Regions from separate parts of the Arthrobacter methylotrophus genome, predicted to be linked through region 1. Evidence: riboswitches for the same ligand, from Rfam matches in the RefSeq annotation. Region 1 holds a riboswitch; each other region holds the start of a gene.
The links. Region 1 has a riboswitch for glycine ahead of gcvP (aminomethyl-transferring glycine dehydrogenase). Riboswitches for the same ligand answer to the same signal wherever they lie in the genome.

Region 1 (4,100 bases):
CCGAGCACGGCTGTGCCCAGTAGCGAGCCGAGTTCGTATCCTGTCTCGGAGATCGCCGATGCCGCTCCGGCCTTGTCGGCGGGAACAGCACCCAGGATGAGGTCATTGGAAATGGTCTCCGCCGAGCCAACCCCCAAGGCGAGCAGGAGGAGTGCCGTCAGGAGGTACCCGGGCCCCTGGCCGTGGTTGCCCACGGCAGCCACGAGGTATCCCGCGGCACTGAGGGTGAGTCCGGCCGCCACGACCACTCCCGGACGGATCCGCTTGACCAGCGGAACCACCGCCAGGCCCGCCACGATGGTGGCCAGCAGCGCCGGAAGCATCGCGATTCCAGCCTGCATGGGGGACTGGCCTTCGACGAGCTGCAGATGCTGTGCGAAGAAGTAGATGAAGCCGGTCATGGAGAACAGGGACAGGACGTTGGCGGTGATCGCCGTGCTGAACACCTTGTTCCGGAAAAGCTTCACGTCCAGCATGGGAGAAGCCAAAGAGCGCTGCCTGCGGACAAAAGCGATTCCCATAGCCACGCCGAACGCCATGTAGGTTGCAGGTCCCGGCCCGAATCCGTGCGTTGCGAACTCTTTGACGCCATAGACCACGGGCGCCATGGTCAGGACGGATAGCACAATGCTGGCGATGTCCGGCTTGCCCGGATTGCGATCCTTGGACTCGGGGATGAAAGCCGGGCCGAAGGCGAGCAGGGGCAGTAGCAGGGGCACGGCTACCAGGAAGACGGCTCCCCACCAGAAGTGCTCCACGAGCCAGCCGCCGAAGATCGGCCCGAGCGCTGCGCCGCCGGAGAATCCCGCGGCCCATATCGCGACGGCAAGACGGCGGCGGTTAGGGTCCGGGAAGATGTTGCGGATCAGGGAAAGCGTGGACGGCATGAGCATGGCTCCGAAGATCGCCATGCCAGCGCGTCCGGCGATGAGCCATTCGGCTGACGGTGCGAAAGCGGTGGCTGCGGAAACGGCCGCGAAGCCAGTGCTGCCGATCATCAGCAATCGGCGGCGGCCGATCCGGTCTCCCAGGTTGCCCATGGACACGAGTAACGCAGCCAGCACCAGCGCATAGACGTCGACGATCCACAGCAACTGCACGCCGCCGACCTCCAGTGTCCGTGCGATTGCCGGCAGGGCAAATGTGAGCGCGGTATTGTCCACAGCCACCAGCAGCACGGGGAACATCAGGAGTGTCAAGGCAGCCCAATCGCGCCAGGGGGCGGACTGGGTCGAGGGGATGCGTGGGTACTGGGTTGTGGACGGGCTGAACATGAACGTTACTATACCGTCTGGACGGTATAGTTTCAATCTACTGTATCCAACTGAGGGATGATGGACACCATGCCGCGAAAACCTATTGCCCGGGACGCTGTCCTGGATGCCTTTGAAGCACTGCTGATCGAGGTGGGGGAGCGAGCTGCCACCCTTGACGCCGTCGCCAAACGCGCAGGAGTCTCCAAAGGCGGCTTGCTCTACCATTTCCCCAACAAGGAAGCCATGATCAGCTCCTTGCTGGAACGCATGGACAGGCTGGCAGCACAGGACATCGAGGCAATGAAGGCAGCTCCCGAAGGTGCGGCCGCGTTCTTCATCAAGTCCTCCCTTTGGGCGGACACCCCCTTGGACCGGGTGTTTGTGGCAGCCACACGGCTCGCGGAGGTGGCGCATCAAGAAACCCGCAGGCGCTTCGCCGGGATCCAGCAACAATGGCTGGATGTGCTCGCCGAGGAAGTGGGCCCCGAGATGGCCAAGGCGGTCCGATATATGGGTGATGGGCTCTACTTCAATGCGATGCTTGAAGGCGGCGCTGGCGATGCGGAAGTCAAGGCCAGCGCGAGGAACACCGACGTCGGTGCGCTGCTTGCCGCCGTCGAACGCCTCCGAAACTAAGCGCCGGCCCAACTAGCTCGCAGTTAACGTCGTTTTGAGCCCTCAAAGCGACAACAACTGCGAGCTAGTTGGGAAAGCCGGGCGACGACGATGACATTATTTGCGGACACGGGCAGTCCATAGGACAATTGGTAGTTGTGGCAGTCGTCACCGGCAGCCACGGTCGATTCACACAGTCATTTCACACAACTGAATACGCCTTTGATCTGCGGCGGGAGAGTCCTGCAGGCATGTGATGCAGGCGCCGTAGGAGCAAATCCTCCCCAGGAATCTCTCAGGCCCACGCACCGCCGCGGCAAGGCAACTCTGGAAAGCAGCACGCTGTCCACCGGTGTCCGTGACACCCGACGGCGCTGTGCTCACCGACGGTGCAAGCGAAGCAGTGCGAAAGCGCGGATTTGCGGAAACTCTCAGGTCCAATACAGAGCGGGGAGGAACCCGATTAGCTGTGGCGTACCCACGCCGCCTTAGTAATGGAGTTCCTTCGTGACGGTTAGTTCAACCTCCACCACATTCGTTGACCGGCATATCGGCGCCCGGCGCCAAGCCGACATTGACGTCATGCTCAAGTCTGTTGGATACCACAGTGTCGATTCGCTCGTTGACACCGCGGTTCCCAACGACATCCGCCAGGACGTCGCCCTAAGGCTCCAGGACGCCCTCAGCGAGGTCGAAGTCCTCGCTGAACTGCGCAAGCTGGCGGCCAAGAACAAGACGGCCGTGCAGATGATCGGCCAGGGCTACTACGACACCGTCACTCCGCCGGTGATCCGCCGGAACGTCCTCGAATCCCCAGCGTGGTACACGGCTTACACGCCCTACCAGCCGGAGATTTCCCAGGGCCGCCTCGAGGCGCTGCTGAACTTCCAGACCATGGTCCAGGACCTCGTGGGCCTGCCCATCGCCAACGCCTCCTTGCTGGACGAAGCCACCGCCGTCGCCGAGGCAGTCCTCATGATGCGCAGGGCCAACAAGAACAAGAACGCGGCCGCAGGCAAGACCGTCCTCGACGCCGACTGCCTCCCGCAGACCATCGCCATCGTCAAGGGCCGCGCCGAGGCGCTGGGCTTCGAGGTCGAGATCGCCGATCTGTCCCAAGGCCTGCCCGACGGCGACATCAACGGTATCGTCCTCCAGCAGCCGGGCGTTTCCGGCCGCGTGTTCGACCACTCCGCCGTGATCGCCGCCGCCAAGGAACGCGGCGCACTCGTCACCGTTGCCGCGGACCTCCTGGCCCTCACCCTGATCACGCCTCCCGGCGAGCAGGGCGCCGACATCGCCGTCGGTTCCACCCAGCGCTTTGGCGTTCCGCTGTTCTTCGGTGGCCCCCACGCCGCCTACATGGCCGTCCAGAAGGGCCTCGAGCGCTCGATGCCGGGCCGCTTGGTGGGAGTTTCCAAGGACGACGCCGGGACTCCCGCGTATCGCCTGGCGCTGCAGACCCGCGAGCAGCACATCCGCCGCGAGAAGGCCACGTCCAACATCTGTACCGCGCAGGCGCTGCTGGCCATCGTCTCCTCGATGTACGCCGTTTACCACGGCCCGGACGGCCTGAAGGCGATCGCCGAAACCGCCCACAACCACGCTCGGACCTTGGCCACGTCCTTGAAGGCCGCCGGCCTTGAGGTTCTGCACGGCAGCTTCTTCGACACCGTCACCGTCCGGGTCCCGGGCAAGGCTGCCGAGATCGTCGCTTCTGCGGAAGCGAAGGGGATCAACCTGCGCGGTATCGACGCCGACACGGTCGGCGTGTCTGTTGATGAAACAACGACGACGGCGATCCTCGCCGACGTTGTCGCCGCCTTCGGTGCCCCTGTGTCCAGTGACGGCGAGGGGTTCGCCCTGGATGCCGCCGTCGAACGTTCTTCCGATTACCTGCAGCACCCGGTGTTCAACACCCACCGTTCAGAAACCCAGCTGCTGCGCTACATCCGCAAGCTCTCGGACCGCGACCTCGCTCTGGACCGCACCATGATCCCGTTGGGTTCGTGCACCATGAAGCTGAACGCCACTGCCGAGATGGAAGCCATCTCCTGGCCGGAGTTCGCCTCGATCCACCCGTTTGCTCCGGACTCCCAGACCGAAGGCTGGCGTGAGCTGATCGCCGACCTCGAGTCCCAGCTGACCGAGATCACCGGCTACGACCAAGTCTCCATCCAGCCCAACGCCGGTTCCCAAGGCGAACTCGCGGGCCTTCTGGCGATTCGC
Region 2 (4,100 bases), 1.1 Mb from region 1:
CCGGATTTCCTGCGGCAACAACCGATCCGCCGGCGGTCGCTTCCACGGCGTCCGGTGGCTTGGGACCACCCGCGCAGACATTCCGATCAGCAACGCCAACACCGCAGTCAAAACGGCAGCCAGCATCCCTTCCCAGAGGGGCGGCTGCTGGGGCACGGAGGCGATCGCAGCAAAAGCGAAAATGTGGAAGAGGGAACCTGCCGGTCGAAGCCGCCACAGCGCAGTCGTCACGGAGCAAAGCGCAGCAACCAACGTGGTGCCGATCGTGAGGATCCACACGTACGCGTCGGAGCCCTGCGCAGCCCTGGCCGTCAAAGTAGCGAGCAGGATGATGCCCAGCAGCAACGAACCTGCCCGGAGTTGGCTTCGAAAACGGTGGCTGTGGGGCTCGTTGCGGCCATAAATATTGGTGAACGCAGCAAAACTGGCGAAAACCACAAGGTCCAGCCGTCCGAACAACACGAGGATGATCAACGGCAGGAAGACGCCCACGGCACAGCGCACAGCCGGGTAATGGTCCTTGTTGCCGGGACCGATCCTGAACATCTCTGCCAAGGCGTTCACGTCGCGGCTTGCCTCTCATCGCAGGGTCAAGAAGTACGACGGCGGCGCTGGCGTCCGTTTCGAATCTTACGCTCCGGGCGCCGGGCTTCTCCATCAGCTAAGGTTCGCGACGCCCGGGTAGAGCGGGTGCGCGGCGGCGAGGGCCTCCACGCGGTGACGCAGGCCGGAAAAGGTCGGCGTCGGCGTCGGCGATCAGTGCCTGGGCAATGATGTCCGCAACCTCGCGGAACGCCGCTTCGCCGAAGCCGCGCGTGGCCAGTGCCGGGGTGCCGATCCGCAGACCGGACGTGACCATGGGCGGGCGCGGGTCGAACGGAACCGCGTCGCGGTCCTTCGCAGTCACGTCGGCCAGGATCCGGGCACCGGCCAGAACACGCTCCTGGCGTTCCTTGAACTCGGCCCGGCGTCGTCCTTGGAAACGCCCACCAGGCGGCCCGGCATCGAGCGTTCAAGGCCCTTCTGGACGGCGATGTAGGCCGCGTGCGGGCCGCCGAAGAACAGCGGAACGCCGAAGCGCTGCGTGGAGCCGACGGCGATGTCGGCGCCCTGCTCGCCTGGAGGCATGATCAAGGTCGGCGCCAAAATCAAGGTCGGCGCCAAAAGATCAGCGGCAACCGTGACCAAAGCGCCGCGTTCATTCGCGGCGGCGATCACGGCAGAGTGATCGAACACCCGGCCCGAAGCAGTCGGCGTCAAGGACGGTCTTACCATCATGAGCGGACTTGTTCTTGTTCGCCCTGCGCATCATCAACACCGCTTCGGCCACGGCGGTCGCTTCGTCCAGCAAGGAGGCGTTGGCCAAAAGCGGTGAGGGTTGATTGAACAGTCACGAGGAACTCCAAGATAGGACCGGCCACAGTGGCACGGCTTGGATTGGGTTCCTCCCCGCACTGTCTTGGACCTGAGAGATTCCGCAGAACACATTGTCACCTTGTGTTGCGCTTGCACCGTCGGTGAGCCAGGCCGGAGCCTTGCTGCTTTCCAGAGGGTGATTCGGCTCACACCATACACACAAGGTCAGAGTCGGGGCAACATCTGGTTCGAAAACGGCACTCAGCGGGCACCTAGGTGACGAAACAAAGGCGGAATTGACATTTCTTGGTGAGCTATCCCACACTGAATCGGTGGCCACCCGGAAGGGCCGATCCTCCACATCCGCGATTCTCTTCACCCAACTGAATACTGCTTATGATCTGCGGCGGGAGAGCCCTGCCGGTACATTCAGTAGGCGCCGTAGGAGCAAATCCTCCCCAGGAAACTCTCAGGCCCATGTACCGCCGCGGCGAGGCAACTCTGGAAAGCAGCCCGGCAACCGGGCTCACCGACGGGGCAAGCGGAACCATGCGAAAGCACGGCGCTGCGGAATCTCTCAGGTCCAAGACAGTGCGGGGAGGAACCCCGAATCATCGTGGCGCCTTTGGTGTCACTTGAACGATGGAGTTCCTCTTGACGATTCATCACCCGCCCGCCAAAGCCGTCGAAACACCACATCTTGACCGCCAGCTCAGCAACCGGCACATCCAGCTGATTGCTATCGGCGGGGCGATCGGCACTGGTCTGTTCATGGGTTCGGGCAAGACCATTTCCGCGGCCGGCCCCTCGGTCATCTTCGTCTACATGATCATCGGCTTCATGCTGTTCTTCGTCATGCGCGCCATGGGCGAACTGCTGCTGTCCAACTTGCACTACAAGTCCTTCAGCGATTTTGCCGCGGACCTCCTGGGTCCGTGGGCAGGTTTCTTCACTGGCTGGACCTACTGGTTTTGCTGGGTGATCACCGGCATCGCGGATGTCATTGCCATCGCCGGTTACTCAAAGGAACTCTGGCCGGGCCTCCCGCTATGGGTTCCTGGCCTGGCGACCATCGCCATCCTGTTGCTCCTGAACCTGACCACGGTAAAGGCGTTCGGCGAGACCGAATTCTGGTTCGCACTCATCAAGATCATCGCGATCGCCGCCCTGATCGTGGTTGGCCTGTTCATGATCTTCAGCGGGTTCCGGTCCGGCGCCGGACCGGCAAGCTTCAGCAACTTATGGAGCCACGGGGGCTTCTTCCCGAACGAGTTCATGGGTTTCGTGGCCGGCTTCCAGATCGCAGTCTTCGCGTTCGTCGGCATTGAGCTGGTAGGCACCACCGCCGCAGAAGCGAAGGACCCGGAGAAGAACCTGCCCAGAGCGATCAACTCCATCCCGGTGCGCGTGCTCCTCTTCTACGTGGGCGCCCTCATCATCCTGATGTCCGTCACTCCTTGGACCCAGTTCGCCGCCGGCCACAGCCCGTTCATCGCTATGTTCTCCCTTGCTGGACTGGGTGCCGCCGCCACCGTGGTGAACCTCGTGGTGCTCAGCTCGGCCATGTCATCGGCCAACTCCGGCATCTACTCCACGTCCCGCATGGTCTACGGCCTGGCCCAGGAGGGTGACGCGCCCGCCGTGTTCAGCGGCCTTTCCCGCCGAAAGGTCCCCCGCAACGCCTTGTTCCTGTCCTGCGTTCTGCTGCTGTCCGGCGTCGTTCTGATGTACGCCGGACAGGACATCGGCAAGGCGTTCGACATGGTGACCACCGTGTCGGCCGTCTGCTTCGTCTTCGTGTGGTCGATCATCATGGCCAGCTACCTCGCCTACCGCCGTCGTCGCCCGCATTTGCACGATACCTCGAAGTTCAAGATGCCCGGTGGCATCGTGATGGTCTGGGTAGTGTTCGCGTTCTTCGGCTTTGTCCTGTGGACCCTGACAACGCAGCCCGATACCCTCGTGGCGCTCTTGGCGACCCCGGCATGGTTCATCATGCTCGGCGTCGCATGGTTCTTCCTACGGCGCCGTAGCACCCATTTGGCCCGGTACGCAAGATTCCAGGAAGAACTCGAGTCCGAGCAGGATGCCGCGAACCAGGCCGCCGCTCTTCCCTGACCCAAGCCGCACGCCCCGGCAGGAGAGCCTACTGATGCATGGCCTCGTGAATCTGGAGAGCAAACCAAAGCTGCGCCAACGTGGACGTTTCGCCCATGTCCAGCCCCGTCAATTCGCCGATTTTCCGGATACGGTAGATGACGGTTTGCCGGTGGGCGAAGAGGGCCGCAGCGGTCTTTTGCCACGACCTCTGGGTGTCCAGGTAGGTCCTCAAAGTCACGATGAGGTCCCCTTCCTGGCCCTGTTCATATGCGAAGATCGGGCCGAGCAGCCGCTGGACCAACGCCGTGCCTTCCTCGAAACTCGTGAGGCCCAGCCAGGACGGTCCGTCGGCGTAGTGGGCCAGGTTGACGGCGTTGCCTTTGGCTGAACCGAGCGCCCACAGCGATTCCTGCAGTGCACGCTGGATGCCGGCGGCGGACGTCGGTGAACTGATGCCAATCCGGACATCGGGCCCCGCGCAATGGATCAAGACGTCGTCGGTAACCGCTGTAGAGACCGCCACATGAAGTGTATTGAAACGCCGGAGGCAGGCGGCTGGAAATCCGTGGCGCCACAGTTCCACGTGGACGTTCGCCAGCCGCTCGCCGTCGTCGGCCGCTATCGCGACCATCACGAAATCTTGG
Region 3 (4,100 bases), 3.5 Mb from region 1:
GCAAAAGCACGACGACGGCGGGCAGCGCCCAGAACCACAGCGCCGAGGTCCAGTGCCCGGCTGCCGTGAAGACGGGGTAGGTGAAACCGGCGCCCAATGCGGCGGAAGCGCAGATCGCCGTCGTATACAGGCCGCCCATGAGCCCCAGCCGGTGCGGGAAATCGCGTTTGACCACCCCGGGGAGCAACACGTTGCACAAGGAAATCGCAGCACCGCACGCGGCCGTTCCCGCGAGCAGAGCCGGCAAATGCCCGAGTCCGGCGAGGTCCACTGGACGCAGGAGCAGCCCGCCGGTCAGCACGGCCATCGCACCGAGCAAGACCCTCTCGGCACCGAAACGACGGGCCAGGATTGGAGCCAACGGCGCGAAGACCCCCAACAAAGTCACCGGTACGGTAGTGAGGACCACCACGGCCCAGCCCGGCAGTCCGGCGTCGGCAGTGACTTCCGGAAGGACCGCCGAGAAGCTCGAAAACACCGTCCGCAAGTTCAACCCGATGAGCACGAGGCAGATGCCCAGGAGGACCGGTCCGCGGCGCGCCGTGACCCGGGTGGGCTCCGCGGCGGGAAGATCGTCAATCTCGGCGTCGACGAGGATCTCGGCGACGCCGAAGTGCTGGCTGGTGTTCTTGGGGGCGCTTGAAGCAGGGGTCACTACCCCATTCTGGCAGTTTGTCCACATACGCAGGTTCCGCCCGCCGGCCCTTCTCCCGGCGACGGTATTCTGGAGTGGATGAGTGAAACCCCAGATTCCCCCGAAACTTCCCACGAAACACCGCAGTCCTCGCGCCCTGTGACCCCTGGCACCCAAGCCTCCTTCGGCACCTATGGCGGCCGGCCGGTCAGTTTTGTGCGCCGCGGGACGCGCCTTCAGGGCCGCCGCCAGGCCGCGTGGGAAGAGCACTCGGACCGCTGGGCCGTCCAGGTTCCACGGCATGTCGCCAACACCTCGGTGCACCCGGATTACGTGTTCGACGCCGAAGCGGAGTTCGGGCGCGAGGCGCCGCTGATCGTCGAAATCGGCTCGGGACTTGGCGACGCCGTGTGCCATGCAGCAGAGGAAAACCCGGACAAGGATTTCCTCGCCGTGGAGGTCTACACGCCCGGACTAGCCAACACCATGATCAAGATCAACAGCCGTGGCCTCAGCAACGTGAGGGTGGTCGAAGCCAACGCCCCGGAGGTCCTGGCCACCATGCTCCCGGCGGGCTCGGTCAGCGAGCTGTGGGTCTTTTTCCCGGACCCGTGGCACAAGTCGCGGCACCACAAACGCCGCCTCATCCAACCGGCGTTCGCCGAACTCGCGGCACGGTCCCTCAAAAAGGGTGGCCTGTGGCGGATCGCCACCGACTGGTCCAACTACGCCGTTCACGTCCGCGAAGTCCTCGCCGGCTCCACTGAGTTTGAGAACCTGCACGACGGCGAGCGGACCGGCGCGGAAAGCCCCCTTACCCAGGTCTGGGAATCCGGCGTCGAATCCATGGTGGGAGGGGCCCCCGTCAAGGAAGGCCGCGCACCGGTCAGCACCGAACATACGGGCCCCAATGAGGGTGTGGATCACGTGGGTGGGTGGGCTCCGCGTTTCGATGGCCGGATCCGCACCAGCTTCGAAAACAAGGCCCACGAGGCCGGACGCATGATCTTCGACCTCAGCTACCGCAAGATCTAGTCACAACACGATGCGGGCTAGTCGCGAGCACGCAGTCTGGTCACCCTCGGTCCCCCTCATTGCGTGCCGTCCGGGCACCGGATACCATGTGAGACGTGTCACCGAAGGGTGGCACGTGCTTATGATCTGCGGCGGGAGAGTCCTGCCGGTACGTTCAGCAGGCGCCGTAGGAGCAAATCCTCCCCAGGAATCTCTCAGGCCCACGTACCGCCGCGGCAAGGCAACTCTGGAAAGCAGGCCGGGCAACCGGACTCACCGACGGTGCAAGCGGGCGGCTGCGAAAGCAGCGGACGCGGAATCTCTCAGGTCCAAGACAGAGCGGGGAGGGACCGAATCATCGTGGTGCGTCCGCGCCACCTGAATTATGGAGTTCCTCATGACCCTGGCACCTGAAGGCCGTAAGCTGCTGCGCGTTGAACAGCGCAATAAAGCCGTCCCGGTCGAACGCAAGCCCGAATGGATCAAGGCCAAGGTCCAGATGGGCCCGGAATTCGTGGGCCTGAAGAACCTCGTGAAAAAGGAAGGCCTGCACACCGTCTGCGAGGAAGCCGGCTGCCCTAACATCTTCGAATGCTGGGAAGACAAGGAAGCGACCTTCCTGATCGGCGGCTCCGAATGCACCCGCCGCTGCGACTTCTGCCAGATCGACACCGGCAAACCCTCACCGGTGGACATGTTCGAACCCACCAAGGTCGCCCGCTCCGTCCAGTCCATGGCCCTGCGCTACGCCACCGTGACCGGCGTGGCCCGCGACGACCTCGCCGACGAAGGCGTCTGGCTCTACGCCGAAACCGTCCGCAAGATCCACGAACTGAACCCCGGCACCGGCGTCGAACTGCTCATTCCGGACTTCTCCGGCAAACCCGAACACATCAACGCGATCTGCGACTCGAACCCGGAAGTCTTCGCGCACAACGTCGAAACCGTGCCCCGGATCTTCAAACGCATCCGCCCCGCGTTCCGCTACGACCGCTCCCTGGACGTCATCACCCAGGGCCGGGCCCGCGGCATGGTCACCAAATCCAACCTGATCCTGGGCATGGGCGAAACCCGCGAAGAAATCTCCGAAGCCCTGGCAGACCTGCACGCCGCGGGCTGCGACCTGATCACCATCACCCAATACCTGCGCCCCTCCGAACGGCACCTGCCCGTGGACCGCTGGGTCAAACCCCAGGAATTCGTCGACCTCGCCACCGAAGCCGAGGAAATCGGCTTCCTCGGCGTCATGTCCGGCCCCCTGGTCCGCTCCTCCTACCGCGCCGGCCGCCTCTGGGCCACCGCGATGCGCAAGAAAGGCCGCGAGATCCCGGTGCACTTAGAGCACATTGCCCACATCGCCGAAGGCATCCAGGACTCCGGCACCACCCGCCAGGAAGCCCGCACCCTCCTCGCACACCATGCGACGGCCTGATCCGTAAGGACCCCAGCATGTTCCCCACGCGGATTGAAATCATTCCCTCAGACGGAATCGTCGAGAAAGTCCAGGCCGAGGTGCCGCTTTCCACAACGCTCACCATTACGTGCTTGCCCCATCACGGGATCGCACAGACCATGGCGACAGCGGTCCGGCTCGGTTTGCTCGGCTACAACGTGATTCCGCACCTCGCGGCACGGCGGCTGGTGGACCGGGCTCAGCTTTCAGGCATCCTCCGGGACTGCGAGGCTGCCGGGATCACTGAGGTCTTTGCCATCGGCGGAGACGGACAGCAAGGCGCCGGCCCTTATGCGTCCTCCCTCCCCCTGTTGGAGGACATCGCGGAACATTCCGGCGGTAGGATCACGGCGGGCATTGCCGGCTACCCGGAGGGCCACCCTTCAGTGAGCGGGCTGGACCTGCTGGATGCCTTGTTGACCAAACAACACTTGGCCACCCACGTGGTCACGCAGATGTGCTTTTCCGCCCCGAAAATCCTCGACTACGCAGCACTCTTGCGTCGCGAGGGCGTGAAACTGCCGGTGTGGGCAGGGGTGCCCGGAGCCGTTCCGCGGACCAAACTGCTGGCCCTGGCAACCCAGATCGGCGTTGGGACCTCCCTGAAGTTCCTCAGCAGCAAAGGAACTCTTGCCCGCAAGCTGCTGAGCGGGGACAGGTACTCACCGGGAAGCCTGGTTTCCGAGCTCATGGCGCAGCCTGAAGGTATCTCGGGAATCCATCTCTATAGCTTCAACCGACTGGACATGCCCGCCTGGGAGCGAAGCGATCTGCCCGATCCGGCTGCCAGCGGAGCAGCACCCTCGTAGCCGGCTGGGAGCCGCCGGCCGACCAGGTCCCGGGAACCCCTAGCTTCCCGGGACCGAAATGACGGCGACCGTCTTTTGGGCATCGTCACGGAGTTCCACACCCGAGATCCCGGCGAGCTGGACCGGCGTCGCGCCCGTCACCTTGATGTGTCCGCTGGACGTCGCGGTCCAGCCGCAAGCCATCTCCTCC
Region 4 (4,100 bases), 1.4 Mb from region 1:
CGGTCAGCACGGCCATCGCACCGAGCAAGACCCTCTCGGCACCGAAACGACGGGCCAGGATTGGAGCCAACGGCGCGAAGACCCCCAACAAAGTCACCGGTACGGTAGTGAGGACCACCACGGCCCAGCCGGCAGTCCGGCGTCGGCAGTGACTTCCGGAAGGACCGCCGAGAAGCTCGAAAACACCGTCCGCAAGTTCAACCCGATGAGCACGAGGCAGATGCCCAGGAGGACCGGTCCGCGGCGCGCCGTGACCCGGGTGGGCTCCGCGGCGGGAAGATCGTCAATCTCGGCGTCGACGAGGATCTCGGCGACGCCGAAGTGCTGGCTGGTGTTCTTGGGGGCGCTTGAAGCAGGGGTCACTACCCCATTCTGGCAGTTTGTCCACATACGCAGGTTCCGCCCGCCGGCCCTTCTCCCGGCGACGGTATTCTGGAGTGGATGAGTGAAACCCAGATTCCCCGAAACTTCCCACGAAACACCGCAGTCCTCGCGCCCTGTGACCCTGGCACCCAAGCCTCCTTCGGCACCTATGGCGGCCGGCCGGTCAGTTTTGTGCGCCGCGGGACGCGCCTTCAGGGCCGCCGCCAGGCCGCGTGGGAAGAGCACTCGGACCGCTGGGCCGTCCAGGTTCCACGGCATGTCGCCAACACCTCGGTGCACCCGGATTACGTGTTCGACGCCGAAGCGGAGTTCGGGCGCGAGGCGCCGCTGATCGTCGAAATCGGCTCGGGACTTGGCGACGCCGTGTGCCATGCAGCAGAGGAAAACCCGGACAAGGATTTCCTCGCCGTGGAGGTCTACACGCCCGGACTAGCCAACACCATGATCAAGATCAACAGCCGTGGCCTCAGCAACGTGAGGGTGGTCGAAGCCAACGCCCCGGAGGTCCTGGCCACCATGCTCCCGGCGGCTCGGTCAGCGAGCTGTGGGTCTTTTTCCCGGACCCGTGGCACAAGTCGCGGCACCACAAACGCCGCCTCATCCAACCGGCGTTCGCCGAACTCGCGGCACGGTCCCTCAAAAAGGGTGGCCTGTGGCGGATCGCCACCGACTGGTCCAACTACGCCGTTCACGTCCGCGAAGTCCTCGCCGGCTCCACTGAGTTTGAGAACCTGCACGACGGCGAGCGGACCGGCGCGGAAAGCCCCTTACCCAGGTCTGGGAATCCGGCGTCGAATCCATGGTGGGAGGGGCCCCCGTCAAGGAAGGCCGCGCACCGGTCAGCACCGAACATACGGGCCCCAATGAGGGTGTGGATCACGTGGGTGGGTGGGCTCCGCGTTTCGATGGCCGGATCCGCACCAGCTTCGAAAACAAGGCCCACGAGGCCGGACGCATGATCTTCGACCTCAGCTACCGCAAGATCTAGTCACAACACGATGCGGGCTAGTCGCGAGCACGCAGTCTGGTCACCTCGGTCCCCCTCATTGCGTGCCGTCCGGGCACCGGATACCATGTGAGACGTGTCACCGAAGGGTGGCACGTGCTTATGATCTGCGGCGGGAGAGTCCTGCCGGTACGTTCAGCAGGCGCCGTAGGAGCAAATCCTCCCAGGAATCTCTCAGGCCCACGTACCGCCGCGGCAAGGCAACTCTGGAAAGCAGGCCGGGCAACCGGACTCACCGACGGTGCAAGCGGGCGGCTGCGAAAGCAGCGGACGCGGAATCTCTCAGGTCCAAGACAGAGCGGGGAGGGACCGAATCATCGTGGTGCGTCCGCGCCACCTGAATTATGGAGTTCCTCATGACCCTGGCACCTGAAGGCCGTAAGCTGCTGCGCGTTGAACAGCGCAATAAAGCCGTCCCGGTCGAACGCAAGCCCGAATGGATCAAGGCCAAGGTCCAGATGGGCCCGGAATTCGTGGGCCTGAAGAACCTCGTGAAAAAGGAAGGCCTGCACACCGTCTGCGAGGAAGCCGGCTGCCCTAACATCTTCGAATGCTGGGAAGACAAGGAAGCGACCTTCCTGATCGGCGGCTCCGAATGCACCCGCCGCTGCGACTTCTGCCAGATCGACACCGGCAAACCTCACCGGTGGACATGTTCGAACCCACCAAGGTCGCCCGCTCCGTCCAGTCCATGGCCCTGCGCTACGCCACCGTGACCGGCGTGGCCCGCGACGACCTCGCCGACGAAGGCGTCTGGCTCTACGCCGAAACCGTCCGCAAGATCCACGAACTGAACCCCGGCACCGGCGTCGAACTGCTCATTCCGGACTTCTCCGGCAAACCCGAACACATCAACGCGATCTGCGACTCGAACCGGAAGTCTTCGCGCACAACGTCGAAACCGTGCCCCGGATCTTCAAACGCATCCGCCCCGCGTTCCGCTACGACCGCTCCCTGGACGTCATCACCCAGGGCCGGGCCCGCGGCATGGTCACCAAATCCAACCTGATCCTGGGCATGGGCGAAACCCGCGAAGAAATCTCCGAAGCCCTGGCAGACCTGCACGCCGCGGGCTGCGACCTGATCACCATCACCCAATACCTGCGCCCCTCCGAACGGCACCTGCCCGTGGACCGCTGGGTCAAACCCCAGGAATTCGTCGACCTCGCCACCGAAGCCGAGGAAATCGGCTTCCTCGGCGTCATGTCCGGCCCCCTGGTCCGCTCCTCCTACCGCGCCGGCCGCCTCTGGGCCACCGCGATGCGCAAGAAAGGCCGCGAGATCCCGGTGCACTTAGAGCACATTGCCCACATCGCCGAAGGCATCCAGGACTCCGGCACCACCCGCCAGGAAGCCCGCACCCTCCTCGCACACCATGCGACGGCCTGATCCGTAAGGACCCCAGCATGTTCCCCACGCGGATTGAAATCATTCCCTCAGACGGAATCGTCGAGAAAGTCCAGGCCGAGGTGCCGCTTTCCACAACGCTCACCATTACGTGCTTGCCCCATCACGGGATCGCACAGACCATGGCGACAGCGGTCCGGCTCGGTTTGCTCGGCTACAACGTGATTCCGCACCTCGCGGCACGGCGGCTGGTGGACCGGGCTCAGCTTTCAGGCATCCTCCGGGACTGCGAGGCTGCCGGGATCACTGAGGTCTTTGCCATCGGCGGAGACGGACAGCAAGGCGCCGGCCCTTATGCGTCCTCCCTCCCCCTGTTGGAGGACATCGCGGAACATTCCGGCGGTAGGATCACGGCGGGCATTGCCGGCTACCCGGAGGGCCACCCTTCAGTGAGCGGGCTGGACCTGCTGGATGCCTTGTTGACCAAACAACACTTGGCCACCCACGTGGTCACGCAGATGTGCTTTTCCGCCCCGAAAATCCTCGACTACGCAGCACTCTTGCGTCGCGAGGGCGTGAAACTGCCGGTGTGGGCAGGGGTGCCCGGAGCCGTTCCGCGGACCAAACTGCTGGCCCTGGCAACCCAGATCGGCGTTGGGACCTCCCTGAAGTTCCTCAGCAGCAAAGGAACTCTTGCCCGCAAGCTGCTGAGCGGGGACAGGTACTCACCGGGAAGCCTGGTTTCCGAGCTCATGGCGCAGCCTGAAGGTATCTCGGGAATCCATCTCTATAGCTTCAACCGACTGGACATGCCCGCCTGGGAGCGAAGCGATCTGCCCGATCCGGCTGCCAGCGGAGCAGCACCCTCGTAGCCGGCTGGGAGCCGCCGGCCGACCAGGTCCCGGGAACCCCTAGCTTCCCGGGACCGAAATGACGGCGACCGTCTTTTGGGCATCGTCACGGAGTTCCACACCCGAGATCCCGGCGAGCTGGACCGGCGTCGCGCCCGTCACCTTGATGTGTCCGCTGGACGTCGCGGTCCAGCCGCAAGCCATCTCCTCCGTGCCATCGCGGCCCTTGACCCACAGGTACATCGTGCCTTGCAACGGCATGCTGCGGCCTTCCAGCTGCAACTCGGTTCCCCACGATTTCCTGACGAGCCCCACTGAGAGTTCCAAGCCGTTGTCGGTCTGCACGGAGTAGCTGGCGTCAGGCTTGGGTGGCTGGTTCAGCGCCGGCCCGGCCAGGATGCCCAAGCCAAGGCACGCGGCGGCCACCCCACTCACCAGGGCGATCCACCGGCGTCGGGATTTCCGGCGTCGCGCGGCCATTTTCAGAACGATCGGCTGCGGGAGCGTTTCGG

Region 2: it holds a riboswitch for glycine, as region 1 does, so the genes downstream of both, ABD884_RS23870 (glycine dehydrogenase (aminomethyl-transferring)) here and gcvP (aminomethyl-transferring glycine dehydrogenase) in region 1, are expected to answer to the same signal.
Region 3: it holds a riboswitch for glycine, as region 1 does, so the genes downstream of both, lipA (lipoyl synthase) here and gcvP (aminomethyl-transferring glycine dehydrogenase) in region 1, are expected to answer to the same signal.
Region 4: it holds a riboswitch for glycine, as region 1 does, so the genes downstream of both, lipA (lipoyl synthase) here and gcvP (aminomethyl-transferring glycine dehydrogenase) in region 1, are expected to answer to the same signal.

Annotation. Positions count from the first base shown of each region.
Region 1 is NZ_BAABED010000001.1:3,554,527-3,558,626, reverse strand. It holds gene ABD884_RS18390 (MFS transporter) at 1-1,274, opposite strand, end outside; gene ABD884_RS18385 (TetR/AcrR family transcriptional regulator) at 1,344-1,892, shown strand; glycine riboswitch at 2,095-2,192, shown strand; glycine riboswitch at 2,194-2,327, shown strand; gene gcvP (aminomethyl-transferring glycine dehydrogenase) at 2,379-4,100, shown strand, end outside.
Region 2 is NZ_BAABED010000001.1:4,634,409-4,638,508, reverse strand. It holds gene ABD884_RS23880 (FUSC family protein) at 1-564, opposite strand, end outside; partial or broken gene ABD884_RS23875 (serine hydroxymethyltransferase) at 658-961, opposite strand; partial or broken gene ABD884_RS23870 (glycine dehydrogenase (aminomethyl-transferring)) at 964-1,366, opposite strand; glycine riboswitch at 1,445-1,559, opposite strand; glycine riboswitch at 1,754-1,851, shown strand; gene ABD884_RS23865 (hypothetical protein) at 1,834-1,995, shown strand; gene cycA (D-serine/D-alanine/glycine transporter) at 1,999-3,474, shown strand; gene ABD884_RS23855 (PucR family transcriptional regulator) at 3,503-4,100, opposite strand, start outside.
Region 3 is NZ_BAABED010000001.1:48,123-52,222, reverse strand. It holds gene ABD884_RS00265 (MFS transporter) at 1-655, opposite strand, end outside; gene trmB (tRNA (guanosine(46)-N7)-methyltransferase TrmB) at 734-1,669, shown strand; glycine riboswitch at 1,792-1,889, shown strand; glycine riboswitch at 1,891-1,996, shown strand; gene lipA (lipoyl synthase) at 2,046-3,080, shown strand; gene ABD884_RS00250 (methylenetetrahydrofolate reductase) at 3,098-3,910, shown strand; gene ABD884_RS00245 (anti-sigma factor family protein) at 3,950-4,100, opposite strand, start outside.
Region 4 is NZ_BAABED010000001.1:4,905,505-4,909,604, reverse strand. It holds partial or broken gene ABD884_RS25225 (MFS transporter) at 1-363, opposite strand, end outside; partial or broken gene trmB (tRNA (guanosine(46)-N7)-methyltransferase TrmB) at 442-1,372, shown strand; glycine riboswitch at 1,494-1,590, shown strand; glycine riboswitch at 1,592-1,697, shown strand; partial or broken gene lipA (lipoyl synthase) at 1,747-2,779, shown strand; gene ABD884_RS25210 (methylenetetrahydrofolate reductase) at 2,797-3,609, shown strand; gene ABD884_RS25205 (anti-sigma factor family protein) at 3,649-4,100, opposite strand, start outside.